2 regions of the Pantoea deleyi genome follow, and region 2 is predicted to be linked to the other one. Evidence: predicted binding sites of a transcription regulator. Region 2 holds the regulator's gene; the other holds the start of a gene.
The links. The regulator CRP, encoded in region 2, controls carbon source genes, mostly activating them, when cyclic AMP is high. The targets are predictions, from matches to a motif close to ATGTGANNNNNNTCACAT.
Positions count from the first base shown of each region.

Region 1 (15,745 bases), 960 kb from region 2:
AATATCTGCTGGAAATGACGAATGTCTCTAAATCATTTCCCGGTGTTAAAGCGTTAGATAATGTGAATTTAAAAGTGCGGCCTCACTCTGTTCATGCATTAATGGGCGAGAACGGTGCCGGGAAATCCACCTTATTAAAATGCCTGTTTGGTATTTATAAAAAAGATACCGGCAGTATCCTGTTCCAGGGTAATGAGATCGATTATAAGAGTTCCAAAGAGGCGCTGGAAAATGGCGTGTCGATGGTGCATCAGGAATTAAACCTGGTTCTGCAGCGTACGGTCATGGATAACATGTGGCTGGGACGTTATCCGCGCAAAGGCTTCTTTGTCGATCAGGATAAAATGTACCAGGACACCAAAGCGATTTTTGACGAGCTGGATATCGATATCGATCCGCGCGACAAAGTGGCCAATCTTTCTGTCTCGCAGATGCAGATGATTGAAATCGCCAAAGCGTTCTCCTATGACGCGAAAATTGTGATTATGGATGAGCCGACCTCCTCGTTAACCGAGAAAGAGGTAAATCATCTGTTCACCATTATCCGTAAGCTGAAAGATCGCGGCTGCGGCATTGTTTATATTTCGCACAAGATGGAAGAGATTTTCCAGCTGTGTGATGAGATCACGATTCTGCGTGATGGTCAGTGGATTACCTCTCAGCCGCTGGAAGGGCTGGATATGGATAAGATCATCGCCATGATGGTCGGCCGTTCACTGAATCAGCGTTTTCCCGATCGGACCAACGTACCGGGCGAAACGATTCTTGAGGTGCGCAATCTGACCTCTCTGCGTCAGCCTTCGATTCGCGACATCTCGTTTGATCTGCGTAAAGGGGAGATCCTCGGCATTGCCGGGCTGGTGGGCGCCAAACGTACCGATATCGTCGAAACGCTGTTTGGCATTCGCGAAAAATCGGGCGGCACCATAAAACTGCATGGCAAACCGATTAATAACCACAGCGCCAATGAAGCCATTAACCACGGCTTTGCGCTGGTGACGGAAGAGCGTCGTTCGACCGGTATTTATGCTTACCTCGACATTGGATTTAACTCGCTTATTTCCAATATCAAAAAATATAAAAACAGTATGGGGCTGCTGGATAATAAACGCATGAAGAGTGATACCCAGTGGGTAATCGATTCAATGCGGGTAAAAACGCCTGGCCACCATACGCAGATTGGTTCGCTTTCGGGCGGTAACCAGCAAAAAGTAATTATTGGACGCTGGTTATTGACCCAGCCTGAAATCCTGATGCTTGATGAACCTACGCGCGGTATTGACGTAGGGGCAAAATTCGAAATTTACCAGCTGATTGCGGAGCTGGCGAAAAAAGAGAAGGGCATCATTATTATCTCATCCGAAATGCCGGAGCTGTTGGGCATTACCGATCGTATTCTGGTAATGAGTAACGGTCTGGTAGCAGGCATAGTTGATACCAAAACGACCACGCAGAACGAAATATTGCGTTTAGCGTCATTACACCTTTAATGAAGCAAGGGCTGTTAACATGAAAGCGACTACAAAAAAGAATGCGCTAACCTGGTTAAAAGAGGGCGGCATTTATGTCGTTCTGCTGGTATTGCTGGCTATTATTATTTTCCAGGATCCCTCGTTCTTAAGTTTAATGAACCTGAGTAACATCCTGACCCAGTCGTCAGTGCGTATTATTATTGCACTGGGTGTGGCGGGTCTGATTGTGACCCAGGGTACTGACCTGTCAGCCGGTCGTCAGGTGGGCCTGGCGGCAGTGGTTGCCGCAACGCTGTTGCAGGCGATGGATAACGCCAACAAGGTGTTCCCGACGCTGGATACGGTGCCGATCCCACTGGTTATCCTGACCGTGTGCATCATCGGCGGGGTGATTGGTCTGGTCAACGGTGTGATCATTGCGTACCTGAAGGTGACGCCATTCATCACCACCCTGGGCACCATGATCATCGTTTACGGTATCAACTCCCTCTATTACGACTTTGTGGGTGCATCACCGATTGCCGGTTTTGATGCAGGGTTCTCTAAATTCACGCAGGGCTTCCTGCGCTTCGGTGATTTTAAACTGTCGTTCATCACCTTCTACGCCGTGATCGCGATTGTTTTCGTCTGGGTGCTGTGGAACAAAACCCGCTTCGGCAAAAACATTTTTGCTATCGGCGGTAACCCGGAAGCGGCGAAAGTGTCAGGTGTGAACGTGCCGTTGAACCTGATCATGATCTATGCGCTGTCAGGTGTGTTCTATGCCTTTGGCGGGATGCTGGAAGCGGGGCGTATCGGTTCGGCGACCAATAACCTGGGCTTTATGTATGAGCTGGATGCGATTGCTGCCTGTGTGGTCGGCGGCGTCTCCTTCGCGGGTGGTGTGGGAAGCGTGGCAGGTGTGGTTACCGGTGTGTTGATTTTCACCGTGATCAACTACGGTCTGACCTATATCGGCGTCAACCCATACTGGCAGTACATTATCAAAGGCGGCATTATTATCTTCGCCGTGGCGCTGGATTCACTGAAGTATTCGCGCAAGAAGTAAGCCTGATTCAGCAGCAGAAAAGCGACCTTCGGGTCGCTTTTTTTATGGGTCAGATACGGGAGAGGCTGTCAGACGGAGCAGGGGGAGGGAACCGGGGCAGATCGGACGGTGTTAATCCCGTTCATGAGATGGCGGGTCTTATCGTTACAGAGGGCGCGCCTGGTGGGGAGGATGCCGTCAGACGGAGCAGGCGCAGGGAATCGGGACAGATCGGACGGTGTTAATCCTGTCCATGAGATGGCGGGTCTTATCGTTTCAGAGGGCGCGCCTGGTGGAGAGGCTGTCAGACGGAGCAGGCGCAGGGAACAGGGTCAGATCGGAAAGACGCAAAACCTGTCATCCATGACACGCTCGGCCCGCGTCGTCCCTGACGCGGGACGCTTTCCTCTTCTGACCCTGTTCCCTGCGCGTTCAGCTTACTCATTGCGGTGAGTATTACCGGACTGGTCGAGATGAGATTACTCATCGCGGTGAGAATTACCGCGCCTTTCGCGCGAGCTTACTCATTGCGGTGAGTATTGCCGGGCCGTTCGCGCGAGCTTACGCATTGTGGGGAGATTTACCGGGCCCTGCACATCAGGGCCGCATCGGCTTTTAGCCGCTATTTGCGCAGCTTCTGCTCTAATTCCAGCAGTTGCTCCGGCGTCACTGCCGGGTAACTCTGCGTATCCTCGGGCAGATCGCGGACGGCAGGAATCGGCACCAGCGGACCCAGGAAGCGGGGTTCGCGTTTCAGCAGGAAAAGATCCGCCAGCGCACCCAGCCGGGCACCCACCTCGCGGAAGCGTACGCTAAGCATGTTTTTGGGCGATGGCACGGCATAGCACTGCGCCTGAATACCGAGTTGCAGGGCGATAAACAGAGCCCGCTCACAGTGGAAGCGCTGCGTGATAATAATGAAGTCGTTAGTATCGAATACTTTACGGGTACGCACTATCGAATCGAGCGTGCGGAAACCAGCGTAATCGAGCACGATATCGGCCGGATCAACGCCTGCCTTGATTAAATCGCGGCGCATGGTCATCGGCTCGTTGTAGCTCTGCTGCGCGTTATCACCACTCAGCAGCAGATAGTTTACCCTGCCGCTGTTATAGGCATTCAGGGCGCCCTGTATGCGATAGAGGTAGTACTGATTGATAACGCCGGTCCGGTAATATTTCGCCGTTCCCAGCACCACGCCCACCTGACGATGAGGTAAAGAGGCGACATTCTCGTAGATAAAGGGCGCAGTTTTCCAGCTGATCCAGCGATCAAGGCCGAGCGCCGTCGCCATCATCAATAAGATGATGAAAAGCAGACCAATGAGAACGCGTTTCAGCATGCGCCTGGAGACTCGATGTCAGAATTTTGAGATGGGACAAGGCTACTTGAGGTGTCGCAGCGAAGCAAGTTAGAGCCGGCTGGCTGTGCTCTTTTTGAACACTGCCGGATCGAAAACCGATCCGGCAGTCAGCGGATTAAATCGAGGTACGGCGATAATGACGATACTGCGGCAGCCAGAAGTTGTTGGCGATAGCCTGCGACAACACATCTTCAGAGGTCACCACGGCAACACCGGCCAGCTGGGCGGCTTTACCCACTTCCATCGCGATTATCTTCGATACGCCCTGAATATCTTTGATCTCCGGCAGAACCGGGCCTTCACCTTCGTTAACCAGCGGAGAGCAGTCGGCGAGCGCACGGCTGGCGGTCATCAGCATGGTATCGGTCACACGGCTGGCGCCCGAGGCAATCACGCCCAGACCGATGCCCGGGAAGATGTAGGAGTTGTTGCACTGGGCAATCGGATAGGTTTTACCATTCCAGCTCACCGGTGAGAACGGGCTGCCGGTCGCCACCAGTGCAGCACCATCGGTCCAGGCGATGATATCGGCGGGCGTTGCTTCCACGCGCGAGGTCGGGTTCGACAACGGCATCACGATAGGGCGGCTACAGTGCTTGCGCATCTCGCGGATGATCTCTTCGGTGAACAGGCCAGGCTGGCCGGAAACACCAATCAGGATATCCGGTCTGGCGTTGCGTACCACATCCAGCAGTGAGATAGCGTCATTAGTGACATCCCAGCCCTGCAGGCTTTCGCTTTTCTGCACCAGCTTGCTCTGGAAATCGAGCAGGTTCGGCAGCTTGTCCGTGAGCAGACCGAAGCGGTCCACCATCAGAACGCGGCTGCGCGCTTCATCATCACTCAGACCTTCTGACTTCATCTGCGCGATGATCTGCTCCGCGATGCCGCAACCGGCGGAACCGGCACCCAGGAACACCACTTTCTGCTCACACAGGCGGCTTCCGGCGGCGCGACTGGCGGCGATCAGCGTGCCCACGGTCACGGCGGCGGTGCCCTGAATGTCATCGTTAAAGCAGCAGACTTCATCGCGATAGCGGTTCAGCAGCGGCATGGCGTTCTTCTGGGCGAAATCTTCAAACTGCAGCAGCACTTTCGGCCAGCGGCGTTTAACGGCCTGGATAAACTCGTTCACGAACGCATCATACTCTTCGCCGGTGATGCGCGGATGACGCCATCCCATATAGAGTGGATCGTTCAGCAGCTGCTGGTTATTGGTGCCGACATCCAGCACCACCGGCAGGGTGTACGCCGGGCTGATACCGCCACAGGCGGTATAGAGCGAGAGCTTACCGATCGGAATACCCATACCACCGATGCCCTGGTCGCCCAGGCCCAGGATACGCTCACCGTCGGTGACCACAATCACCTTCACGTTCTGTTTGGTGGCGTTCTGCAGCATGTCTTCGATGCGGTCGCGGTTAGGGTAGGAGATGAAGACCCCACGCGCACGACGGTAGATTTCAGAGAAGTGTTCGCAGGCAGCGCCGACGGTCGGGGTGTAGATAATCGGCATCATCTCTTCGAGATGGTTATCCAGCAGGCGGTAGAACAGCGTTTCGTTGGTGTCCTGAATGTTTCGCAGGTAGACGTGCTTATCGTTATTGTTTTTGAAGTCCTGGAACTGACGCCAGGCGCGCTTCGCCTGCTCTTCGATCGATTCCACCGCTTCTGGCAGCAGACCGTTGAGGTTGAATTCGTTACGTTCTTCGAGGGTAAAGGCGCTGCCTTTGTTCAGCAGGGGAAATTCCAGCAAAATCGGGCCAGCATAAGGGATATACAGCGGGCGTTTACTTTCGTATTCGAGTTCCATGCAGTGATGCTCCGGTTGCAATGTTTTCTGGCGTCACGCCGGACAGGTAGCGCCAGTTTTTTTACCCCTCATAGCTCAGACTACAGGCCTGGCAACGGCAGCGTACTGCTGCCGAAAAATTCACGACCGTGCTGCCATCCTGCAACCTGAATTATTCAGAGTAATGAGTAATGACGTGAATTCTGGCGCCAGATCCTATGAAATTTCCCACAGAAATACAGCGTTTTTTCATAAAAGCTCACAAAAGTGTGGCCGCGCAGACAGCGGGTTATGCTTTGTTCAGCGTTACCTGTAGCAGCTCACGGCAGCCAAATGTCTGAAGCGTCGCCTGCGTGGCGGCGAACTGGCTTAACGTGGCATTTTCTGCTTCTGCGAGTACCGCTTTTTTTATCTGATGCACATCGCCACCCTGCATATTCAGCAGCACCAGCGCCGCCTGAAGCGGGGGGAAGCTCGGGTTAAACGCCGCGTTTTCGGCATAGCGACCGGCGACGATCGTGCCGTTTTCAGTGAGCAGCGCCACGCCCGCATGGGACTGACTGTAGGGCGCATGGCTGGCATTGGCCGCCGCCACCGCCGCCTGCACCAGCTCGTCGCCTGCGGCGTTATACCCATGATCCACCTCATCCATCAGGAAGGTGGTGATATCGAGATCGCGCGGGCCAAACGCATCCGGCAGATAGTCGGCCAGCGTGCTGACCGCGCGTTGCGGCAGGCTGATCCGAATGGCGGTGCCGCTGTTCAGCTCATTCATAAACTGACGGCAGTGGCCACATGGCGTGTAATTCACCGTGATGGTCTCTATCTGGCGTTCACCACGCAGCCATGCGTGCGTAATGGCGCTCTGCTCGGCGTGCACCGTCTGCTGCATGGGGGTGCCGACAAACTCCATATTGGCGCCGAAGTACCAGTTGCCGCTCACGCCACGGGCGATCGCGCCGACGTTGAAATGGGAGACGGTGGCAACCGCACAGGCCGCCGCCAGCGGCAGCAGCGCCAGCGCCAGGGCATCGGCTTCCATCCGGGTCTGTTGCTGCAGCAGCGCGACCTGGTCGGCGCTGAGCACCGCCTGAAAATCGGGATCGTTCAGCAGGGGAGCGAGTGCGGTCTGCAGCGTTGACGGCAATGCCTCAAACGCAGAGAGGAAACGGGATTGCATGTGAGCCTCATTAAAGTCAGCAGGGCGATGTGCCAGTCAACGGTTTATATGTGATCTACATCGCTCTGACAATGTAACCTGTGTTGCATGTTTCAACTTTGCGAGATCTCTCGCAAACTTTCAGCTTAAGCCGTGCAGCAGCAGCGGAAAAATAAACGGCGCAAGCAGCGAGGTGATAATGCCGCAGATCACCAGCGCCAGAGAGCTGAAGGCCCCCTCCTGAAAGTCCAGTTCGGCGGCCCGTGCCGTACCCAGTGCATGCGAGGCGTTGCCGATCGCCAGTCCTCGCGCTGCTTTCGATTTCACGCCGAGCAGATTCAGCACCATATGACCAAAAACTGCGCCCAGCACTCCGGCAATCAGCACGCAGATCGCACTGATGGCGGGAATGCCGTGCAGCGATCCGGAAACGGCCATCGCGATAGGCGTGGTCACCGATTTGGGGACGATGGTGGCGGCAATTTCGGGCGTCGCGCCGAGCCACAGGGCAATGGCGGTGCCGGAGGTCATGGCGGTCAGGCTGCCGATAAAGCAGACGCCGATAATCGATTTCCAGCGGGCGCGAATCTGATGCATCTGCTCATACAGCGGCAGCGCCAGCGCCACCACAGCGGGCTGAAGGAGTGTATTGAGAATCTGGCTGCCCGCGAAATAGCGCGAATAGGGCAGATGCAGCAGCAGCAGGATCGGGATAATGATCGCCATCGCGACCAGCAGCGGGTTAAGCAGCGATATTTTCAGCCGTATTGCCAGCCTGCGCGCCAGGAAAAAGGCGGCCAGCGTCAGCGGCAGCGACCACCATATTTCACTCATCATCGGTGTCTCCTGCCGGACGGCGGCTGTGCAGATGCTGGGCGCTGACACCGACAATCGACAGCACCAGAAACGTGCTGACGACGCAGGAGATGACGATAGGCCCGAACTGCGCGGTCAGAATATCGGTGTAGCTCATCACCCCGACGCTGATCGGCACAAACAGCAGCGCCATATAGCGAATCAGCAGATGGCAGCCCGGCTTAACCCAGTTTACCGGCAGGATCTGTGAGGCCAGCAGCGCGAACAGGATCAGCATGCCCAGAATACTGCCGGGCAGTTTAATCGGCAGCAGCGCGGCGAGGCCGATGCCGGCATACAGGCAGAGATAGATAATGATAAAGGCGCGAAGATAACGGCCGCAGACAGAGAGTAGGGTGCGCATGGCAGGCTCCTGTTTTTACTGCGTATCATCATACGCATTAACCGCTTAGCGTGCTAGCGATCACATTTACAGGGCGGGAAGGGCAGAAGGACGGGGCGTGTTCAGCAAAAGAGAAGGACCCTTTACGCCTGCAGGCAGACGCAAAGGGTCAGGACAGCACATCACTGCGGTTTACGCGACGGCGTGCAGAGCCTTACTTAACGGGCATGCCCGGCACGGCCCCGCTGTCTACGGAGAGCACAAACAGATCTTTGCCACCGGGTCCGGCAGAAAGCACCATGCCTTCAGAGACACCGAAGCGCATTTTACGCGGCGCAAGGTTAGCCACGATGATGGTCATCTTACCGACCAGCACGGACGGGTCCGGGTAGGCCGCGCGGATGCCGGAGAAAATCTGACGCTTTTCACCGCCCAGGTCGAGCTGCAGACGCAGTAGCTTGTCCGACCCTTCAACCGTTTCCGCCTGCTCAATCAGGGCAACGCGCATATCCACTTTGGCAAAGTCATCGATGGTGATGGTGTCACCAATCGGGGCGTCTGCGAGCGGGCCGGTCACGGCTGGTGCCGACGCGGCCGCGGCATCCTCTTTCGAGGCCTCGATCAGCCCTTCTACCTTCGCCATCTCAATGCGGCTGTAGAGCGCTTTAAACGGCGCAACCTGATGATTCAGCAGTGGCTGTGCAATCGCATCCCAGCGCAGTTCGGTGTTCAGGAAGCCCTCAGCGCGGGCGCTCAGCGAAGGCAGCACCGGCTTCAGCCAGGTCATCAGAATGCGGAACAGGTTGATGCCCATTGAGCAGATCGCCTGCAGATCGGCATCGCGGCCTTCCTGCTTCGCTACCACCCACGGAGCCTGCTCATCAACATAACGGTTTGCCAGATCGGCCAGCGTCATAATCTCGCGGATGGCGCGGCTGTACTCACGGCTTGCCCAGGCTTCGCCAATCTTCTCCGAGGCCTCAACAAAGATCTGGTAGAGCGCCGGGTCGGCCAGCTCAGCCGCCAGTTTGCCGTCGAAGCGTTTGGTGATGAAACCGGCGTTACGTGACGCCAGGTTAACCACTTTATTGACGATGTCGGCATTCACGCGCTGCACGAAATCTTCCAGGTTAAGGTCGATGTCGTCGATACGGGATGAGAGCTTCGCCGCGTAGTAGTAACGCAGGCTGTCGGCATCCAGATGCTGCAGCCAGGTGCTGGCTTTGATGAAGGTGCCGCGCGACTTAGACATTTTGGCACCGTTAACGGTGACATAGCCGTGGACAAACAGGTTGTTCGGCTTGCGGAAGTTGCTGCCTTCCAGCATCGCAGGCCAGAACAGGCTGTGGAAATAGACGATATCTTTACCGATAAAGTGATAAAGCTCGGTAGTGGAGTCTTTACGCCAGAATTCGTCGAAGTCGATGTCGCCGCGCTTGTCGCACAGGTTCTTGAACGAGCCCATGTAACCGATAGGCGCATCCAGCCAGACGTAGAAATATTTGCCTGGCGCGTCCGGGATTTCAAAGCCGAAATAAGGCGCATCGCGGGAGATATCCCACTGCTGCAGACCCGATTCGAACCACTCCTGCATCTTGTTCGCCACCTGATCCTGCAGTGCGCCGGAACGGGTCCAGGCCTGCAGCATCGCGCTGAACGACGGCAGGTCAAAGAAGAAGTGCTCGGAATCGCGCAGCTCCGGCGTCGCGCCGGACACCACCGATTTCGGCTCGATCAGTTCGGTCGGGCTGTAGGTTGCGCCGCACACTTCGCAGTTGTCGCCATACTGATCGGCCGCTTTACATTTCGGGCAGGTGCCTTTTACGAAACGGTCCGGCAGGAACATCCCTTTTTCCGGATCGTAGAGCTGGGAAATGGTGCGGTTTTTAATGAAGCCGTTCTCTTTCAGACGACCGTAAATCAGCCCGGCCAGCTCACGGTTCTCGTCGCCGTGGGTCGAGTGATAGTTATCGTAGCTGATGTCGAAACCGGCAAAGTCCGCTTCATGCTCGCTTTTCATTTCGGCGATCATCTGCTCCGGCGCAATTCCCATCTGCTGGGCTTTCAGCATGATAGGCGTACCGTGCGCATCATCGGCGCAGATGAAAAAGACCTGATTGCCACGCATTCGCTGATAACGCACCCAAATGTCTGCCTGGATATGCTCGAGCATGTGGCCGAGATGGATTGATCCGTTCGCGTAAGGCAGTGCGCACGTTACCAGAATTTTTTTAGCGACTTGAGTCATAGTTTGCGTAGCTTTCTGTTGATTGAAAAAACGGGCTTAGATGGTAACTGAAGGCTTCTCCTGCGTAAACACAAGGGATTCACCCCTGCCCGTCGCCGCGAACCGACGAGCATCTGATATCATTGAGATTACATCGCTGAGACACAGCGTAAGCACAGCAGAAATAAGGAGCAGGGGATGACAGCACAATCCCGGGAAACGCATACGCCAGAAGGGCTGCGCGCCATCGTAGCGGGCGTATTAAGAAGCTTTGAGCATCCGACCCTTAAACAGAATCTTACCGCCCTGAAGGCGCTGCACCATGTGGCGCAGCTCGACGGAACGCTGCATGTGGAACTGCTGATGCCGTTTGCCTGGGCCAGCGGCTTTGACGCGCTGAAAGAGCAGGTCAGCGCCGAGCTGCTGCGTCAGACGGGCGCACGCGCCATCGACTGGCGGCTCAGCCACGAGATTGCGACCCTGAAGCGGGTCAAAAATCAGCCTGGCGTGAACGGCGTCAAAAACATCATCGCGGTCAGCTCCGGCAAAGGCGGCGTCGGCAAATCCAGCACCGCCGTCAACATGGCGCTGGCGCTGGCTGCAGAAGGCGCGCGGGTCGGGATTCTTGATGCCGATATCTATGGCCCGTCGGTGCCGGACATGCTTGGCACTCAGGACCAGCGTCCTACCTCGCCGGACGGCACCCATATGGCCCCGATTATGGCGCATGGGCTGGCGACCAACTCGATCGGCTATCTGGTCACGGATGACAATGCGATGGTGTGGCGCGGGCCGATGGCCAGCAAAGCCCTGATGCAGCTGCTGAATGAAACCCTGTGGCCGGAGCTGGATTATCTGGTCCTGGATATGCCGCCGGGCACCGGCGATATTCAGCTGACGCTGGCGCAGAATGTCCCGGTCACCGGCGCGCTGGTGGTGACGACGCCGCAGGACATCGCGCTGATCGATGCCCGCAAAGGGCTGGTGATGTTTGAAAAGGTCAACGTGCCGGTGCTGGGCGTGGTGGAAAATATGAGCATGCATATCTGCAGCCAGTGCGGTTTCCACGAGCCGATTTTCGGCACCGGCGGCGCTGAAAAACTGGTCAGGGATTATCAGACGCAGCTTCTGGCGCAGCTGCCGCTGCACATCGATCTGCGTGAAGATCTCGATGAGGGGCAGCCGACGGTGATCCGCCGACCGGAGAGCGAATTCACCACGCTCTATCGCCAGCTGGCCGGGCGGGTCGCCGCCCAGCTCTACTGGCAGGGCGAGGTCATCCCTGGCGATATCGCGTTCCGCGCGCTCTAAGCCCGACCCGACCCGCTGGCATAGTGCGAGGCCAGCGGGTAGTGCATTAAGACGTAGCCGCCATGCTCGCCTTCCCCCTGCGAAATCTTCTTCCAGCCATGTTTCAGGTAGAAAGCCTGCGCTGCGGTGTTCTTCAGCAGGCACTTCAGCGCGCCGGTGGAGGTAAAACGCGCCTCGACCGCCCTGAGCAGGGCGCTGCCGATGCCGTGCCCCTGCCAGTCCGGATCCACATAGAGGCTGTGCAGGAAGTTATCGTTCTCCAGCAGACCGGCAAAACCTGCTCGTCGTCCGTCCGCTTCGGCGACCAGCACGGTTTCCCCCAAAATCACCTCATCAAAATCCTCCAGCTGCCACTCGCTGCCGTCCAGCCAGTCCCAGTTATGCCGGCGAGCCGCCAGAAAGAGGGTACGCAAAAAGGGACGATCGGCTTCAGTAAACGGGCGAATCTCCACAAGTCAGCTCCTTTATCATCGGGTCTTACAAAATTAGCAGCGATTCGCGGAAATGGCTGAGGAGGATAAAGCGGGTTTCATGTTAGGAAAATCGCTGTACACTGCCTGCCGGGCCAGAAAGCATAAGGCTTTCAGCATTTGATAGCTTTCGTTAATCAGATTGATAACGTCTGCATATTAGATGTTGGCCCGAAAATTATGTAACCTGCATCACATATTTTAACGGAGGCCACCAGATGTCTATTATCAATACCAAAATCAAGCCGTTCAAAAACGCAGCATTTAAAAACGGCGAATTCATCGACGTAACCGAGAAAGACGTTGAAGGTAAATGGAGTGTGTTCTTCTTCTATCCTGCTGACTTCACCTTCGTCTGCCCGACCGAACTGGGCGACGTGGCTGATCACTACGAAGAGTTCCAGAAACTGGGCGTAGATATCTACTCCGTTTCGACCGACACCCACTTTACCCACAAAGCCTGGCACGGTTCTTCTGACACCATCGCAAAAATCAAATATGCGATGATCGGTGACCCGACTGGCGCGCTGACCCGTAACTTCGAAATCATGCGTGAAGACGAAGGTCTGGCTGACCGTGGTACGTTCATCGTTGACCCGGAAGGCGTAATCCAGGCGATCGAAATCACCGCTGAAGGCATTGGCCGTGACGCTTCTGACCTGCTGCGCAAAGTGAAAGCTGCTCAGTACGTGGCTTCTCACCCAGGTGAAGTGTGCCCGGCAAAATGGAAAGAAGGTGATGCTACCCTGGCGCCATCTCTGGACCTGGTTGGTAAAATCTAATTCCGCTTCGGCCTTTCGACCATTCTCCAATCGGGTGCTGCGGCACCCGATTTTTTGACCAGGATATCACTATGCTCGACACTAATCTGAAAACGCAGCTCAGGGCTTACCTTGAGAAATTAACAAAACCTGTTGAGTTGATTGCCACCCTGGATGAGGGCGCAAAATCAACCGAGATCCGTGAACTGTTGGTTGATATCGCTGAGCTGTCTGAGAAAGTCAGTTTCCGCGAAGAGAACGATCGTCAGGTGCGCAAGCCCTCTTTCCTGATCACGAACCCAGGTTCGAACAGCGGCCCGCGTTTTGCCGGTTCGCCACTGGGTCACGAATTTACCTCACTGGTGCTGGCCTTGCTGCAGACCGGTGGGCATCCTTCGAAGGAAGCACAGAGCCTGCTGGATCAGATCGCGGCCCTGGACAGCGACTTCCATTTCGAAACCTACTATTCACTCTCCTGCCACAACTGCCCTGACGTGGTACAGGCGCTGAACCTGATGGCGGTGATTAACCCGCGCATCAGCCACACCGCTATTGACGGCGGCCTGTTCCAGAACGAGATTCAGGAACGCAATGTGATGGGCGTGCCGGCCGTTTACCTTAACGGCAAAGCCTTCGGCCAGGGCCGCATGAGCCTGGCGGAGATCGTCAGCAAAATTGATACGAATGCCGATAAACGCGCGGCTGAAGAGCTGAACAAGCGTGACGCTTATGACGTGCTGATCGTCGGCAGCGGCCCGGCGGGCGCCGCCGCCGCCATCTATTCAGCACGTAAAGGGATCCGGACCGGTCTGCTGGGCGAACGTTTCGGCGGCCAGGTGCTGGACACGGTTGATATCGAAAACTATATCTCCGTGCCGAAAACTGAAGGGGCAAAACTGGCAGGTTCACTGCGCGCCCACGTTGATGATTACAACGTGGATGTGATTGAGAGCCAGAGCGCGATTAAGCTGATCCCGGCCGTAAAAGAGGGTGGCATGCACGCTATCGAAACGGCCTCCGGTGCTGTACTGAAGTCGCGCAGCATCATCCTGGCGACAGGCGCACGCTGGCGTAACATGGGCGTGCCGGGTGAAGAAGCGTACCGCACGAAGGGCGTGACGTATTGCCCGCACTGCGACGGCCCGCTGTTCAAAGGCAAGCGCACGGCGGTTATCGGTGGCGGTAACTCGGGTGTGGAAGCGGCTATCGACCTGGCGGGTATCGTTGAACACGTTACGCTGCTGGAGTTTGCCGGTGAGATGCGCGCCGACAAGGTGCTGCAGGATAAACTGCGCAGCCTGAAAAACGTCGACGTGATCCTCAATGCTCAGACGACCGAAGTGAAAGGCGACGGCAGCAAAGTCACCGGTCTGCACTACATCGACCGTACCACGCAGACGACCCGTGAGCTGGCGCTCTCCGGTATCTTCGTCCAGATTGGTCTGCTGCCGAACACCCCGTGGCTGGAAGGGGCGGTTGAGCGCAATAAGATGGGCGAGATCATCATCGATGCGAAATGCGAAACCAGCCTGAAAGGCGTGTTTGCTGCGGGTGACTGTACCACCGTGCCGTACAAGCAGATTATTATCGCCAGCGGTGAAGGTGCCAAAGCCTCGCTGAGTGCGTTTGACTATCTGATCCGTACTCAGTCGGCAGAGTAATCTGCCGCAGACTGAAAACCTCCCGGCCTCGCGTCCGGGAGGTTTTTTTTTGCCCGCCAGCATCCCATTATCAGACCGCCACGTTGCACCGCATCACCGCACCCGAAATCAGCCCCGATTGACCCGGCCTGAACGCGCTGGCCTGCAGGGCACACCCACAGCCGGTGCTAATCTCATTTCATCCCAGCCAGCGTCGCGCCTGCCGATCGCTGATATCCCGGTAATAAATACGATGAATGGTTTTACCACAGCCTGAACAACAGGCGGTAAGCGAGGTGGAGAGGTAATATCTGCCGCTGGGGGCGATAGCACCGTGCCGTTCGATAATAATGTTCTGCCATCGGTGATAGTGTGGAATAAGCGCTGATAATCGCATCATACATCCCAAATAGTATGAAGTCCGGTTTCTGAATTAATCGGGTCAGATGAGAAAACAGGTAAAATTGAGCCGGCTTTTATCGACGACAAGTGCCGGGAAATATCGGCCTGAGCCTCGTTTATATAGCCTGTAACACTTAAGAGGTATTTCGCTGACCCGCAGCATTAAGCCTCTTTTTGCACCGCACAGTGTTGATCCGGATCATAGGAAGAGGGGGATGCAGCCCCGGTTTTCTCTGCCTGCGGCCCTGATAAACTTCCGCAACCTACCCGCAACGGTGAGGAGTAATGCCTGCCGCGTTTTTCGTTTTCGTCGTCCGACAATACAGGGTTTTATTCGCCGTCCGGGCTGTCTCACGGCCGGAATAACGTTAATCCGGGTGATCTGATTCACAGTTGCTAAGAAACAGAACAGGGGTTTTAAAAAAAGTAATTGCGGGAGTCAGCGGCGATACCGCATAAATCAGGCATGGAACGTCTGAGGTGAAATTAATGGAACAGGTAAAAGAAAAAGCGTCATCCTGCTGGTTGGTCGATCGAAATAATATTTCAGCTTTATTCAGTGACAACGCGCTGCATATTAACGCCATCCTTTTCCCGGAAACGGCGTCGCCGGTGCTGGATAATCTGAAAAAAGAGTTTTCCGCTTTTTCGCCGACGACGGCAGAAAAGGGTAAGAGTTTACTGTTCAGTTTAGACAGCGACGGACGCAGGGCCGGAAGTTTTACTCTGCGTCATGATGAAGACGTTATTGAAGTCTCGGCCAGTGAAATGACCGGCTTGCTCTATGGCTGGTTTGAACTGATGAAACGTCTGCAGCTGAAAGATTTCTCCTGCGGCACATACCTCTCTGACTCTCCCGCCATCACCATCCGGATGCTGAATCACTGGGATAACATGGATGGCACCATCGAGCGCGGCTATGC
Region 1 is NZ_CP071405.1:1,375,414-1,391,158, forward strand. It holds gene mglA (galactose/methyl galactoside ABC transporter ATP-binding protein MglA) at 1-1,490, shown strand, start outside; gene mglC (galactose/methyl galactoside ABC transporter permease MglC) at 1,510-2,520, shown strand; gene sanA (outer membrane permeability protein SanA) at 3,122-3,841, opposite strand; gene J1C59_RS06535 (NAD-dependent malic enzyme) at 3,978-5,675, opposite strand; gene cdd (cytidine deaminase) at 5,944-6,834, opposite strand; gene J1C59_RS06545 (CidB/LrgB family autolysis modulator) at 6,955-7,647, opposite strand; gene J1C59_RS06550 (CidA/LrgA family protein) at 7,640-8,032, opposite strand; gene metG (methionine--tRNA ligase) at 8,226-10,259, opposite strand; gene apbC (iron-sulfur cluster carrier protein ApbC) at 10,437-11,549, shown strand; gene J1C59_RS06565 (GNAT family N-acetyltransferase) at 11,546-12,001, opposite strand; gene ahpC (alkyl hydroperoxide reductase subunit C) at 12,238-12,801, shown strand; gene ahpF (alkyl hydroperoxide reductase subunit F) at 12,873-14,441, shown strand; gene J1C59_RS06580 (hypothetical protein) at 14,620-14,817, opposite strand; gene J1C59_RS06585 (alpha-glucuronidase) at 15,312-15,745, shown strand, end outside.
Region 1: the regulator CRP is predicted to act here: its motif matches at 6,883-6,900, upstream of cdd (cytidine deaminase).

Region 2 (15,745 bases):
GAGCGAAAAGACCGTCAGATCGCGACTGGTCATCAGGCCGATTATCGCCAGGACCATCAGGACGAAGCCAAAAATCAGCTGGCGCTTCAGCGGCACGATGACCATCAGCCAGGCGTTGAGGAAAACGGCCGCCAGGATGCCGCTGTTCAGGAAGGTGAAGGTGTTACTCATGCTGGAGATGGGGATCTGGAAATCTTTGGCGATATCGCCCATCACCATACCGGTAACGATCACCAGCGCGCCGGTCAGCGCGTAGGAGAAGAAGCTTATCCAGGTGAGGCCAATACGATTACGGTTTGTCATGTTCTGAACCTGTTGAGAACCGGGTGGCAAAAAGTGTCAGAAAGTGTAAACGGAACTGTGATCTTAATAAACAAGCAGTGAAACATGAGATCCATATTTCACGCGTTGTGTGATTTTAATCACGCTGATGCGCCGGTTTATCGTTTGCTTCCCACTTTTACCGCCACAGCGTAAATATAGGTAAAACGCTGGCTCCTGGAATAGAGTCTCTTTACAATCAATCACGTTTTTGTGCCCGCTCTCCCAGGTAAGGAATCTTTCATGTTTAAACGTACTTTAGCAGCGGCCTTCACCCTGTTAGCGCTCTCTTCCGTTTCTGTCCAGGCGCTGGCCGCAAAAGGTGACACCCACGTTCTGCTCACCACCTCCGCCGGCAATATCGAACTCGAACTGAATAACCAGAAAGCGCCGGTCTCCGTGAAAAACTTCGTTGATTACGTGAACAGCGGTTTCTATAACAACACCATTTTTCATCGCGTGATCCCGGGCTTTATGGTGCAGGGTGGGGGATTCACCACCGATATGCAGCAGAAGCAGACCAACGCGCCGATCAAAAACGAAGCTGACAATGGCCTGCGTAACCTGCGTGGCACCATCTCGATGGCGCGTACCGCCGACAAAGACAGCGCGACCAGCCAGTTCTTCCTGAACGTGGCGGACAATGCGTTCCTCGACCACGGACAGCGTGATTTTGGCTATGCCGTGTTTGGTAAGATCGTGAAAGGTCAGGATGTGGTAGAAAAAATTTCGCAGGTGCCAACCAAAGATGTTGGCCCTTACCAGAATGTCCCGTCCAAACCGGTTGTCATTCTCTCCGCCAAAGTCCTGCCTTAAGCCTCCCTGTTGCCCTCTCCGGAGGGCGACAGCCTGCCGCCTCCGGCAAAGCCAGAATTTGCTCTTATACTTAGGGCAAAAAACCTGAGCAGGAGGCGGTATGGCGAACAGACTCACCGAAAAACAGAAAGTCACCCTGTGGCAGCAGCGGCGTAGCGCCAGCTATCAGGCCAGTTGCCGTCTGGAGGGCTTTGCACCGAATGAAACCAGCGTTAACAGCGATGATGCGGCGGCACGCCTGGCGTCCCTGAGGAGGCAATATGGACTCTAACAGCGCCGTCAGTCAGGATCCTTACCTGTGGCAGCATGACAACGTGCTGAAAAACCTGGCCGATATTCACGATGCCGCCCAGCTGCGCAAGGCGGAGCTGAGCTTCAGCGCGGCGCGGGCCGCGACACTGGAACTGGGCCCGCGCAATCCGGGGCTGCCCTATCTGCGTCTGATCCACCGCACGCTGTTCCAGGATATCTACAGCTGGGCGGGTGAGCTGCGCACCATCGATATCTGGCGCGATGAGACGCCCTTCTGCCATTTCGAATATATCGAAAAAGAGGGCAACGCGCTGATGGCCGCGCTGGAGGAGGAGAAGGGGCTGGCGGAGCTGCCGCGCGAGGAGTTTATCCGCCGCATCGCGCACTACTATTGTGAAATCAATATGCTGCACCCGTTTCGTCACGGGAATGGCCGCGCACAGCGCATCTTCTTCGAACAGCTGGCGCTGCATGCCGGTTATCTGCTGTCGTGGGAAGAGACGGATGCGGAAAGCTGGAAAGCGGCGAATCAGGCTGGCGTGGCCGGCGATCTGGAACCGCTGGAGCAGGTGTTTGCGAAAGTGGTGAGTGAGGCAGCTTAACCGCGTAGAATAGCGGCGCGGGTTATCACTCTGGATGGTTCATGCTGCTGCTTATCGACAACTACGACTCCTTTACCTGGAATCTTTATCAATATTTCTGTGAACTGGGCGCAGAAGTGCAGGTGGTGCGCAATGATGCCATCACCCTGGCACAGATGGCGGCCTTACCGCTGACCCATCTGGTGATCTCGCCAGGTCCCTGCACGCCGTCGGAGTCGGGAATTTCGCTGGCGGCGATCAGGCACTTTGCCGGTCAGCTGCCGGTGCTGGGTGTCTGCCTGGGGCATCAGGCGATCGCCCAGGCGTATGGCGCACAGGTGGTGCGGGCGCGTCAGGTGATGCACGGCAAAACGTCCGCTATTCAGCACACCGGTCAGGGTGTGTTTCGCGATCTCAATAATCCCCTGACCGTGACCCGCTACCATTCGCTGATTGTGCAGCGTGATTCCCTGCCGGACGATTTTGAGATAACGGCCTGGACGGTGCGTGACGGCGAACCCGACGAAATCATGGGATTCCGCCACAAGACCCTTGCCCTGGAGGGCGTGCAGTTCCATCCCGAGAGCATTCTCAGCGAACAGGGCCACCAGCTGCTGCGCAATTTCCTGACGCAATAAGTTGCCTTTGAGTGATTTTTTATGCATATTTTGTGATTATTATTTCAAGGTTGCACAAACATCATTCAAATGGGGTCATCAATGGCAGCGGAAAAAATTGCGGTCACGCGGGAGACGTTCGATAACGTTATTTTGCCTGTTTATGCACCTGCGCAGTTCGTGCCGGTAAAAGGCAAGGGCAGCCGTGTATGGGATCAGCAGGGCAAAGAGTATATCGATTTCTCGGGTGGCATCGCCGTCACCGCACTTGGACACTGCCATCCTGCGCTGGTTGAGACGCTGAAAAGCCAGGGCGAGACGCTGTGGCACACCAGCAACGTGTTCACCAACGAACCGGCGCTGCGTCTCGCCAGTAAACTCATTCACGCCACCTTTGCCGAGCGCGTTTTCTTCGCGAACTCCGGCGCCGAAGCCAACGAAGCCGCATTTAAGCTGGCGCGCTATTACGCCTGCAAGCGCCACAGCCCGTTCAAAAGCAAGATCATCGCCTTCCACAACGCTTTTCATGGCCGGACGCTCTTTACCGTCACGGTCGGCGGGCAGCCAAAATATTCAGACGGATTCGGGCCTAAACCGGCAGATATCGTCCATGTGCCGTTCAACGACCTGGACGCGGTGAAAGCGGTGATTGACGACCATACCTGCGCCATCGTGGTTGAGCCTGTTCAGGGGGAAGGCGGCGTGATGCCTGCCACACAGGCCTTTATGCAGGGGTTGCGTGAGCTTTGCGATCAGCACCAGGCGCTGCTGGTGCTGGATGAGGTGCAGAGCGGCATGGGGCGCAGCGGCAAGCTCTTCGCCTATGAGCACTATGGCATTCAGCCCGATATCCTGACCTCGGCCAAAGCGCTGGGCGGCGGGTTCCCGGTCAGCGCCATGCTGACCACCAATGAGATTGCCTCGACGATGGCGCCGGGCGTTCATGGCACCACCTATGGCGGGAATCCTCTGGCCTGCGCCATCGCCGAAACCGCGCTGGATATCATCAACACCCCGGCCGTGCTGGCGGGCGTGGAAGAGCGTCGTCAGCACTTTGTGACGGCGCTGCAGGCGATTGACGCGAAGTATGATCTGTTCAGCGATATTCGCGGCAAGGGGCTGCTGATTGGTGCGGCGCTGAAGCCTCAGCACGCCGGTAAATCGCGCGACATCCTGAATGCCGCGGCGGCCGAAGGGGTGATGGTGCTGGTTGCCGGTACTGACGTGATGCGTTTCGCGCCGTCACTGATCATTGAACCCACTGACATCGAAGAGGGCATGCGTCGCTTCGCCACGGCGGTCGGCAAAGTGCTCAACGGCTAAATCAGCGCTTCCGTAAATGCCGGATCAGCCAGCGGCCATGTTGCGGTCGCTGGCTCCACGCCAGCGATGAGATGGTGTGCATCACGCTCAGATGATCGAGGATGCGCCGCACATGCTGCTCCACGACCGTAACCGGCCCCTCACTGATATTCTCCAGCTCATCCAGCAGGTTGACCTGCGAGCTTGCACCCTCATACTCCAGCCGCTGCTGACACCGCTGCAGCGCGATTTCACAGGATTGCAGATAGCGCTCGGCCAGCGAGGCGGTGAGCATGGTGTGTTCGCGCGCCAGAATCGTCATCGCATTGATATGCTCGACGATAAACTGGCTGTGCGTCACCCAGAGCCGCATATCTTTCAGATACTGGGCGTTGAACGCCGGTTCCTGCATCGCCTGATTAAGGGAGTTGAACAGCGCATTGTGTGCCTGATTCACCTGCACGCGCTGGTAAGCCAGCTTGCCGGGCGATTGCTCATCGCCCAGCAGCAGCCGCAGCGCATCCTGATAGGTTTCCAGGGCATCATGCGCGTTCTGCCGCAGCAGGCCACTCTGCCACTGCGGCCAGAGCCAGAGCATTCCGCCAAAGGCGATCAGACAGCCCATCAGCGTATCCATCAGGCGCGGCAGCAGAAACTGCGCGCCGTTCAGCGACAGCAGCTGCAGCGAGTAGACGGCGGTCACCGTGAAGCCAATCATCGACCAGCCATAAAACTGACGGGTAAAGCGATAGCTGATAAAGGTGATGGCCAGCATGATCAGCAGCACCAGCGACTCCGGCACCGCCAGACGCAGCGTGGCGGCCGCGATCACCAGCCCGGCAAAGGTGCCCAGCGCCCGGTGCTGAATGCGGACGCGGGTGGCGCTGTAGCCGTTCTGGCTGACGAACATAATGGTCATCAGGATCCAGTAGGGCTTGGGAATGTTGAAGAACAGCGCCAGCGCGCTGCCCAGCATCAGCATGACCGCAAAGCGTCCGGCGGTACGCAGCGACGAGGAGCGCAGCGAGAGATAGCTGCGCAGGGCGGGCAGCAGCGGCAGACGACGCTGGCGATCGGCCATCAGGTCGCGCTGATAGAGCGGTTTCTGCGTGCGCAGGACCCGGGCAATCCGGTTGAAGTGATAGAGGCAGAAGTGCCCCACCGGATTGTCGGGATGCTGCCAGGTGATTTTCTCCAGCGCGCCGAGCTGTTTATCCATCGCGAAGCGCTCGGGTAACCGGTGATAGAGGATGTTATCCGCCAGCACCCGCAGCCGGGCCGAGATGGTTTTGGCATTCCAGCGGATCACCGCTTCGGCATGGCTCTGCTCGACCAGCTTCTGCACCTCTTCCGGCCGATGCAGGCTGACCGAGATATGCTCCTGCAGATCCAGCGCCACCTGAAAGGCGCGCGTCAGCCGCTTGTGGCTGTGGTCGCGGCTGGCCGACAGCATGTGCATCTGCTGATAACAGGTGTTGATCAGATCGACCACCTTCTGCTGACGAGCCAGCAGCGGCGGCAGGGCCTTCTCCGGATCGGTCAGCTGCGTCAGCAGGGTATATTTGGCGTCGCAGTAGTTGGCCAGCTCGCGGTAGATCAGGCTCAGGCTCTCGCGCATCGGCTGCTCTTTCCAGAGCCAGAACCAGAACCAGTTAAACAGCCCGTACCAGAGCGTACCGCCGATATAGAGCAGCGGCGGAACATAGATCGGCATGCGCCCGATCAGGCTCAGGGTAAAGATGGCGGCGATAAGGGTGCCGGGCAGCAGGCGGCCATGCAGCGGGCTGATCTCCCCGGTTACGCCGAGCAGCAGCGGCATAATAAACAGGATCAGCGGCAGCGGCACCGCCTGCAGGGTGAGCCACTGGATCAGGAAGCTGCCGAGGGCAAACAGGCTGCCACCGACGATCAGGCGTTTGAAGAAGCGTTTATGCGGCGTATCCAGACCGGCGATGTTGCAGCAGGCGGGCACCAGTGAGAAGAGCAGACCCTTTTGCAGGTCGCCAGCCAGCCAGCCCAGCGCCACCGGCAGGCAGAGCACCAGCGTTTGCCGCAGGGCGTAGTTCACTTCAGGATGGTAGATTATTCGACGCCACATCGGCTCAGCACAAACAATAACGGCGTGATGTTGCCATCACGCCGTGGGTGACAGGAATCAGCGGGTGCCGTAAACGACGATGGTTTTGCCGTGTGCAGAGATCAGGTTCTGATCTTCCAGCATCTTCAGAATACGGCCCACGGTTTCACGTGAACACCCTACAATCTGGCCAATTTCCTGACGCGTAATTTTAATTTGCATGCCGTCGGGATGCGTCATGGCATCTGGCTGTTTCGCCAGGTTAAGCAGGGTCTGTGCAATGCGTCCGGTAACGTCGAGGAAAGCGAGGTTACCCACTTTTTCGGACGTGACCTGCAGGCGACGCGCCATCTGCGACGAGAGTCGCATCAGGATGTCAGGGTTCACCTGGATCAGCTGACGGAATTTCTTATACGAAATCTCTGCCACTTCACACGCGCTTTTCGCACGTACCCAGGCGCTGCGCTCCTGGCCTTCTTCGAACAGGCCAAGCTCACCAATAAAATCACCCTGATTCAGGTAGGAAAGAATCATCTCTTTGCCTTCTTCATCTTTAATCAGAACCGCGACGGAACCTTTCACGATGTAGTAAAGCGTTTCTGCTTTTTCACCTTGATGAATCAGCGTACTTTTGGATGGATACTTGTGAATATGGCAATGGGACAGGAACCATTCGAGTGTAGGGTCTGTTTGCGGTTTGCCGAGAACCATTCGCTATTATCCTCTGTTGTAATCGTGCCCAAAATACAGGGGGCAGTTTTCCCTGTCAGGCGGTGAAAGCTTCAAGCGTTTTCCATTTCAGGAAATTATTCGGGCCGCATCAGGCGCAGTGCGCATCATTCTTCCCGGCTTCGTCATCGGGTGACGAAAAATATTTTCAGCACTGTTTGTAGCACAGCTTTAGCCGACTGTCTTCTGTTGTCTCGCTTCAGCTACGGGCGGATTTCTCCGGATTGCTGTTTACCAGGGGAAAGCGTACTCTGGCGGCAAAACAGTGTATTCCGGAGCAAAAAACATGCAGGCAAGAGTGAAGTGGGTAGAAGGGCTGACATTCCTCGGAGAATCCTCATCCGGCCATCAGATCCTGATGGATGGTAATTCAGGGGATAAAGCGCCCAGCCCAATGGAGATGGTGCTGATGGCGGCGGGCGGATGCAGCGCGATCGATGTGGTCTCAATTCTGCAAAAAGGCCGCAACGATGTGGCTGATTGTGAAGTAAAACTGACCTCAGAACGTCGTGAAGAGGCGCCGCGAATCTTTACGCACATCAACCTGCATTTTATCGTCAGTGGCAAAGCGCTCCAGGATAAAGCGGTCTCACGCGCGGTGGATCTTTCGGCGGAAAAATATTGCTCGGTCGCCATCATGCTGGGCAAAGGCGTGACGATCACGCACAGCTACGAAGTGATCGCGCTGTAACCGTCATCGGTGTTTGAGGTTGCCGGTAGTCTGTTGTCAGACCTTAGCATCGCAGAGAGTCTGCGTTGAGACAGTGATGGCGCAGCGAAGCGGGTCAGATCGGTAAAGCCGCAACGTCCGCCCTTTATGGCATGCTCTGCCCGCGCCCTCCTGGCGCGGGACACTTTCCGCTTCTGACGCTCTTCCCTGCCTGCTGAACTTTTCTGTTACGGCCAGATGCTTTCTGCCCGCGGTTGTCTATCGCGGCCTGACTGAAACCGGATGCGGCTACCGGACGTCTGCTTCCTGAAGCCTGCTCAGCGAGTTAAGCTTATCCGCTGCGATAACATTGCCTGCTCTGGTTTTTAAACCGTCTGAAGAGCGCTTTCCTGGCCCCTTACTCTATCCGTTTGCCTTCCATCAGCCGTTTCACCAGCGGGCCCATAATGAGCTCCATCGCCAGACCCATTTTGCCGCCCGGCACCACCAGCGTATTGATGTGCGAGATAAAGGAGCCCTGCAACATCGCCAGCAGATAGGGGAAGTCGATATCTTCCAGCGCCTGAAAGTGAATCACGACAAAACTCTCATCCAGCGACGGGATGGCACGGGCGGCGAACGGGTTGGAGGTGTCCACGGTCGGGACGCGCTGGAAGTTGATATGGGTGCGGGAGAACTGGGGCGTAATGAAGTTAATGTAATCCTCCATCGACCGGACCACCGAGTCCATCACCGCCTCACGGGAATGGCCGCGCTCGCCGGTATCGCGCACCAGCTTCTGGATCCACTCAAGGTTAACAATCGGCACCACGCCAACCAGCAGATCGACCTGCTCCGCCACGTTGTGCTGCGCCGTCACCACGCCGCCGTGCAGCCCCTCATAGAAAAGAATATCGGTGTTCTGCGGCAGCGGCTGCCACGGCGTAAAGGTACCCGGTACCTGATTCCACGGCACCGCCTCATCGTAGGTGTGCAGATATTTGCGCGACTGCCCCTGTCCGCTATAGCCATACTCTTTAAAGCTCTGCTCCAGCAGGCCAAAGTCATTGGCTTCGGGGCCGAAGTAGCTGACGTGACGTCCTAAATCGCGCGCCTTACGAATCGCCATATCCATCTCAGGACGGGTAAAACGGTGAAAACTGTCGCCTTCCAGCTCCGCCGCACGAAGATCAAGCTGCTGAAAGATTTTGCGAAACGCGAGGCTGGTGGTGGTGGTTCCTGCACCGCTGGAACCGGTCACCGCGATAATAGGATGACGTGCAGACATAGAGAAGCTCCCTGTGAGATCGGGTAACAGGCATTGTTAGCATGAAATGGCAGCAGGCGCATCAGCCATGAAAGGCGTTGCGCGGCATAATATTGACCGATTCATGCAGTTCCGACCACACCAGTACCACTTCACCGCTTTCCAGCTGGCGTCGTACATCCGCCACTTTGTCCAGCAGGCTGCGCTCCTGCTCGCCGTAGTCTGTGCCTTCGCGCAGCACAAAGGTTTCAATCAGGTTTTCAAGGGTCTCAGGCGAGACCTGTTGCCAGGGAATAATCACGAGATCAGTTATCCAGAAAAGGGGCGATCCACTGAGGGATGCGCTGTTCCAGCCACATTTCAGGCTGGCGTAATGTGCCGCCGACAAAACCTACGTGGCCGCCGTGTGATGTCAGTTGATACGTAATAGTGGCAGATAATTGACCGCTCTGCGGGATCACCTCATCACTCATAAAGGGATCGTCACGGGCGTGCAGGATCAGCAGCGGTTTTTCTACCTGCTTCAGCCAGGGCATGGCGCTGGCGCGATGATAGTAATCTGCCGCATCCAGAAAACCGTGGGCGCGTGCCGTAATTGCATCATCGAAATCGCGCAGCCGCCGCAGCGCCTTCAGCTCCGCCAGATTCACCGGCAGCGTGTCCGGCCAGGCGTGCAGCTTACGGCGGGCATTCTTCTTGAGCTGGGCCAGCAGATAGTGCTGGTAGAAGCGTGAAAAACCGCGTTCCAGTCTGACGCTGCAGGGTGCCAGCAGCAGCGGCGCGGAAACAATTACACCGGCGTCGACCTCTGCGGCGGCGCCCTCCTGACCCAGCAGGCAGCCCAGCATGTTGCCGCCCAGCGAAAACCCCACGGCGGCGGTGGGCACGCGGCCCCAGCGGGTGTGCAGCCAGCGCAGGAAAAAGCGGGCGTCGTCGGTTTCACCGGAGTGATAGATGCGGTTCAGCCGGTTAGGCTCGCCGCTGCAGCCGCGAAAATGCATCACCGCCGCCAGCCAGCCGCGCGCGCGACAGATCGCCATCAGGCCGTGAATATAGGGGCTGTGAAAACTCCCCTCCAGCCCGTGAAACAGCACCACGCGTGGCTTATGCTGCGCAGAGTGCGGATCTTCACTCCAGGCGAGATCGACAAAATCGCCATCGGGCAGATCGAGACGCTGCCAGTGGGGAACCAGCGTGCTGCGTCGGCGTAACAGACGCGGCAGCATCGTCTGCAGGTGCGCGTTTCGCAGCCCGGCAGGCGGCATGAACTGCTCGTTTTCCGGTCCGGTAAATTTCATGTGGTAAAAGCTTGTCTGTTCCATATCACACTGTTAGCTTCGATAGGTTTTTTCTTGCCGGGGCAGGGAGTACCCGATTGTCATGGAACTGAGTCTTTTCTTATCAATGTTGGGCTTTCTCTGGGTCGCGGCGATCACGCCCGGCCCCAATAATATGTTACTCACCGCCTCGGGCGCTAATTTTGGCTTCATGCGCACCTTTCCACTGATGATTGGCATCATGATCGGGATGCAGGTGATGCTGCTGATGGTGGCCTTTGGCGTGGGGGGGCTGATCCTGCTCTATCCTTCGCTGCATCTGGTGCTGAAAATTGCCGGCAGCCTCTATCTGCTCTGGCTGGCGTGGAAAATCGCCACCGCCAGTTACGAAAAGCTGGAGACCGATGCGGCACCCGATGCGCCCATGCCGTTCTGGCAGGGTGGGCTGCTGCAGCTGATCAATCCCAAGGCCTGGCTGATGGCGCTGGGCGCGGTCGCCAGCTTCAGCCTGGCCGGTGACGCCTATCGTCACTCTGTGATGGCGATCAGCGTCGGCATGTTTATGGTTAACCTGGTGTCTGGCGTCATCTGGATGGGATTTGGCGCGATGATTGGCCGCATCCTGCGCAGCCGTCGCGCCTGGAAAATCTTTAACGTGGCGATGGGGCTGCTGACCGCTGCCTGCGTCCTGTTAATCTGGCACTGAGTCAGCTGGATGCGCGTTCAACGCGCGTCCAGGGCAATACCTCATGGATCACCGGCGCGTTAGGCTGACGGATCTTTTGCAGCAGCAACTGCACACTGCGCGCGCCCAGCTCGTTCATCGGCTGCTCAATGGTGGTCAGCGGCGGGTTAAGGCTGCGGGTAAAGGGCACGCCATCAAATCCTACCACGGCCAGATCCTCCGGCACCCGGAGACCCGCCTCCAGCGCGGCGTGCACCACGCCGACCGCCAGCACATCGGATACGGCAAACACCGCATCGGGCGGTTCTGGCAGCGCCATCAGTTCGCGCAGCGCCTGACTGCCCGCTTCGGGCGTAATCTCATAGGTATAGGCAACGGCGGACCACGCATGGCCCAGCTCGTCTATCGCCTGCCGGTAGCCCTTTTCCCGGTGATGTGAATAGAGGTAGCGCATGTCGCCATTCACCAGACCGATGCGCTGGCGCCCTTTGCCCGCGAGGTAGTGGACGGTGTCGCGCGCCGCCTCGAGGTGGTCGATGCTGACGGATGAGGCGGGGATTGCCGGATCGAATTCACAGCACTGCACCCAGGGCGCACCCGCAATCAGCGCCTGCAGATCCTGCAAGCCGGACGCCGCATCCATCGTGATCACGCCATCCACCACTTTGCCGGTCAGCAAGCTCAGATAGGCGGCTTCGCGCTGGAGCTGCGAGGCGGAGTTGCAGAGCAGGATATGGTAGCCATGCAGTTCGGCTTCGGCCTCGATACCCTGAACCACGCGTGAACAGAAGGGGTTGGTGATATCCGAGATCAGCACCAGCAGCATGTGGCTCTGCGCCGTGCGCAACTGACGCGCCAGCAGGTTGGGCTGATAGTCGCAGGCAGAGATTGCCGCCAGAACTTTCTCACGCGTGTGAGGCTTTACGCCGGGATGCGCGTTGAGAACCCGCGATACCGTGGCTTTAGAGACGCCAGCCAGTTGAGCGACTTTCTCGATCGACATCAGATACAGAGACCTTAACAGGCAGTGATTGGGAATGCATATCAATAACACAGGGGCAATGTGAGCGCCTGACATTTTTGCTTACTTTAGCCTTTTTCAGCAATTGCGATTTCCGACTTACGTTTGCAGATAGTGATCTAAGAACTTATTTCTATAGGGGATAATTTTTAATTCCTTTATGAAATTATAGCGCCCGGAGACACTGCCCCCACGATAAAAAAGGGGGACGCGATCATGGCAGCAACACGTTTAACATTTTTAGCGGCGGCGCTGGCGCTGCTGGCTTTCAGGGCAGAAGCGGTCAATGTCACCGTCGCCTGGCAGACCTCTGCTGAACCGGCAAAGGTGGCGCAGGCCGACAACAGTTTTGCTAAAGCGAGCGGGGCCAGCGTTGACTGGCGCAAGTTTGACAGCGGCGCAGGCGTGCTTCGCGCGCTGGCCTCCGGCGACGTGCAGATTGGCAATATCGGCTCCAGCCCGCTGGCGGTCGCGGCGGCGCAGAAGCTGCCGATCGAAGCCTTTTTACTCGCCTCTCAGCTGGGAAACTCTGAAGCGCTGGTGGTGAAGAAGAGCATCACGCATCCCCAGGATCTCATCGGCAAGCGCATCGCCGTGCCGTTTATCTCCACCACCCATTACAGCCTGCTGGCGGCCCTGAAACACTGGGGCATTAAGCCATCGCAGGTCCAGCTGGTAAACCTGCAGCCGCCCGCCATTATCGCAGCCTGGCAGCGGGGCGATATTGATGGCGCCTACGTCTGGGCACCGGCGGTGAACGAGCTGGAAAAAGAGGGCCGGGTGTTAACCGACTCGGCGGAAGTCGGACGCTGGGGATCGCCAACGCTGGATGTCTGGGTGGTGCGCAAAGATTTTGCGGAGCAGCATCCGGAGATCGTCACCGCTTTCGCCCGCAGCGCGATCGAGGCGCAGCAGGCCTACCTAAACGGCCCCGATAACTGGCTGAAGCAGCCTGAGAACCTCAGTAAGCTCTCGCGCCTGAGCGGCGTGCCGGAAGCGCAGGTGCCGGGACTGGTCAAAGGCAATACCTACCTCACGGCACAGCAGCAGGTTGAGCAGCTGGGCAAACCGGTCAACCAGGCGATCGTCGATACCGCGCAGTTCCTGAAAGCACAGGGCAGAGTGCCGCAGGCGGACAACGACTACAGCAGCTACGTGACCTCGCGCTTCGTCGCGCCACTCGTGAAACCCTAAGGAGGCACCATGCTGCGCATCGCTCACCTCAACGCACGGTATGCCGGACAGCCGGTGTTGCAGGATATCAACCTGCAGCTGGACAGCCATGAACTGCTGGTAGTGCTCGGCCCGTCCGGCTGCGGCAAAACGACCCTGCTCAATCTGGTTGCCGGATTTCTGCCCGTGGAGTCGGGCAGTATCACGCTGGATAATCAGCCGGTGACCGGACCCGGCGCAGAGCGCGGCGTGGTGTTTCAGCATGAAGGCCTGCTGCCGTGGCGTAACGTGCTGGAAAACGTGGCCTTTGGCCTGCAGCTGGCGGGGATGGCGCGTCAGGCACGGGAGACCATTGCGCGGAGGCTTATCAGGCAGGTCGGTCTGGAAGGTGCAGAGACGCGCGCCATCTGGCAGCTCTCCGGCGGTCAGCGGCAGCGGGTCGGTATCGCGCGTGCGCTGGCCACCGATCCGCAACTGCTGCTATTGGATGAACCCTTTGGCGCGCTGGATGCCTTTACCCGTGAGCAGATGCAGACCCTGCTGCTGACGCTGTGGCGCGACAGTGGAAAACAGATCCTGCTGATTACCCACGATATAGAAGAGGCGATCTTTCTCGCCAGTGAACTGATCCTGCTGTCGCCCGGGCCGGGCCGCATCGTTGAGCGGCTGCGCCCCGGCTTCGGTCAGCGCTTTGCCGCGGGCGAGTCGTGCCGCAGCATCAAATCCGATCCGGACTTTATCGCTCAGCGTGAATATGTGCTGAGCCGGGTATTCGACCAGCGGGAGGCGTTTGCATGAGCGCCTTCACGCATGACAAATCGCTGCCGGCTCGTCGCCGCCTGCGCTGGCCCTTTTCGATCCCCTTTACGCTGAGCCTGCTGAGCCTGTCACTGCTGCTACTGATCTGGTGGGGCGTGACCGCGCTGGGCCTGATCGCGCCGCTATTCCTGCCGTCGCCGCAGCAGGTGTTCAGCAAGCTGCTGGTGATCGCCAGCGCGCAGGGCTTTATGGATGCCACGCTGTGGCAGCACCTGGCCGCCAGCCTGACGCGGATGCTGATTGCGCTGACGGCAGCGGCGGCGATTGGCATTCCGGTGGGGATTCTGATGGGGCTCAGCCCGATTGCCCGCGGGCTGCTCGATCCGCTGATCGAACTCTATCGGCCGATTCCGCCGCTCGCCTATCTGCCGCTGATGGTGATCTGGTTCGGCATCGGAGAAACCTCGAAGATCCTGCTGATCTACCTGGCCATCTTCGCACCGGTCACGCTCTCGACCCTGGCGGGCGTGCGGAATACACAACAGGTGCGGCTGCGGGCGGCGCGTTCACTGGGGGCGAATCGCTGGCAGCTGCTGCGCTGGGTGATTCTGCCCGGCGCCCTGCCGGAGATCCTCACCGGCCTGCGTATTGGCCTGGGGGTGGGCTGGTCCACTCTGGTGGCGGCGGAGCTGATTGCCGCCACGCGGGGTCTGGGATTTATGGTGCAGTCCGCGGGAGAGTTTCTCGCCACGGATGTGGTGCTGGCGGGGATCGCGGTGATCGCCCTTATCGCTTTTAGTTTAGAACTCGGGCTGCGCGCGTTGCAGCGTCGCCTGACGCCCTGGAGTGGAGAACAGTCATGAATGAACGTCTCAGTTTTACCCCGCTTGGTCCGTGGATTGGCGCGCAGGTTGCAAACCTGGATCTCTCCCGCCCGCTGAGCGATGCACAGTTTGAGCAGCTCTATCACGGCCTGCTGCGTCACCAGGTGCTGTTTCTGCGCGACCAGAAAATAACGCCGGAACAGCACCGGGCGCTGGCGATCCGCTTTGGCGATCTGCACATCCATCCGGTCTATCCCCATGCGGAGGGCGTGAAGGAGATCATCGTGCTGGATACGCACCAGGATAATCCGCCGGACAACGACAACTGGCACACCGATGTCACCTTCATCGACACGCCACCAGCCATCGCCCTGCTGGCCTCAAAGGTGCTGCCGGAAGCGGGCGGCGATACGCTCTGGACCAGCGGGATTGCGGCTTACGAGGCGCTCTCTGAACCCTTTAAGCAGCTGCTGGCCGGCCTGAGCGCCGAGCATGATTTTAAAAAGTCTTTCCAGGAGTTTAAGTACCGCAAAACGGAAGAGGAGCATCAGCGCTGGCAGCAGGCGGTGGCGAAGCATCCGCCGGTGCAGCATCCGGTGATCCGCACCCACCCGGTCAGCGGCAGGAAAGCGCTGTTTGTGAATGAGGGCTTTACCACGCGGATTGTGGATCTCAGCGAGAAGGAGAGCGATGCGGTGCTGAGCTTTCTGTTTGCCCACGCCACCAAACCGGAGTTTCAGGTGCGCTGGCGCTGGCAGCCAGACGATCTGGCGATCTGGGATAATCGGGTGACGCAGCATTATGCCAATGCTGACTACTATCCTGCCCGGCGGGTCATGCAGCGGGCGACGGTACTGGGCGACAGGCCGCGCTAAGCGCGAGGCGTTCTCCCTGCGGGCAGGGAGAACGCCTGCGTGTCAGGCACTCATCATCTTTTCGAGCTGTTCCTGCGCGTCGAGCCACGCCATCTCCACCTCTTCCAGCGCCGATTTACTCTCCGCCTGACGCTGCAGCGCCGTGGTCAGATCGGCTTTACGCCCCGGCTCATAAATCGCACTGTCGGAGAGCTGCGCTTCCGCCTCGGCGAGCTGGCTCTGCCACTTGCTCATCTGCTTTTCCAGTTTCTCGATCTCTTTACGCAGCGGCTGCGTCTGGGTGCGCAGTTCGGCATCGCGGCGCTTCTGATCTTTGCGCGCCTGGGCGCTGTTGCCGTTATCTGACTTCGGCGCGGCCTCCTGCTGCGCCTGCTGCTTTTGCAGGTCACTCAGCCACTGCTGATAATCTTCGAGATCGCCGGCAAATACATCGACTTTGCCATCGTGCACCAGATAGAGATCGTCGGTGGTGGCGCGCAGCAGATGACGGTCGTGCGAGACCACCACCAGCGCCCCTTCG
Region 2 is NZ_CP071405.1:412,991-428,735, forward strand. It holds gene tsgA (MFS transporter TsgA) at 1-303, opposite strand, end outside; gene ppiA (peptidylprolyl isomerase A) at 565-1,137, shown strand; gene J1C59_RS01885 (YhfG family protein) at 1,238-1,408, shown strand; gene J1C59_RS01890 (putative adenosine monophosphate-protein transferase Fic) at 1,398-1,991, shown strand; gene J1C59_RS01895 (aminodeoxychorismate/anthranilate synthase component II) at 2,033-2,608, shown strand; gene argD (bifunctional acetylornithine/succinyldiaminopimelate transaminase) at 2,690-3,910, shown strand; gene J1C59_RS01905 (YccS/YhfK family putative transporter) at 3,912-5,987, opposite strand; gene crp (cAMP-activated global transcriptional regulator CRP) at 6,045-6,677, opposite strand; gene J1C59_RS01915 (OsmC family protein) at 6,982-7,386, shown strand; gene J1C59_RS01920 (phosphoribulokinase) at 7,763-8,632, opposite strand; gene J1C59_RS01925 (YheU family protein) at 8,694-8,912, opposite strand; gene J1C59_RS01930 (hydrolase) at 8,917-9,933, opposite strand; gene J1C59_RS01935 (LysE family translocator) at 9,992-10,594, shown strand; gene J1C59_RS01940 (LacI family DNA-binding transcriptional regulator) at 10,596-11,576, opposite strand; gene tauA (taurine ABC transporter substrate-binding protein) at 11,811-12,788, shown strand; gene tauB (taurine ABC transporter ATP-binding subunit) at 12,798-13,565, shown strand; gene tauC (taurine ABC transporter permease TauC) at 13,562-14,389, shown strand; gene tauD (taurine dioxygenase) at 14,386-15,225, shown strand; gene J1C59_RS01965 (ABC transporter ATP-binding protein) at 15,268-15,745, opposite strand, start outside.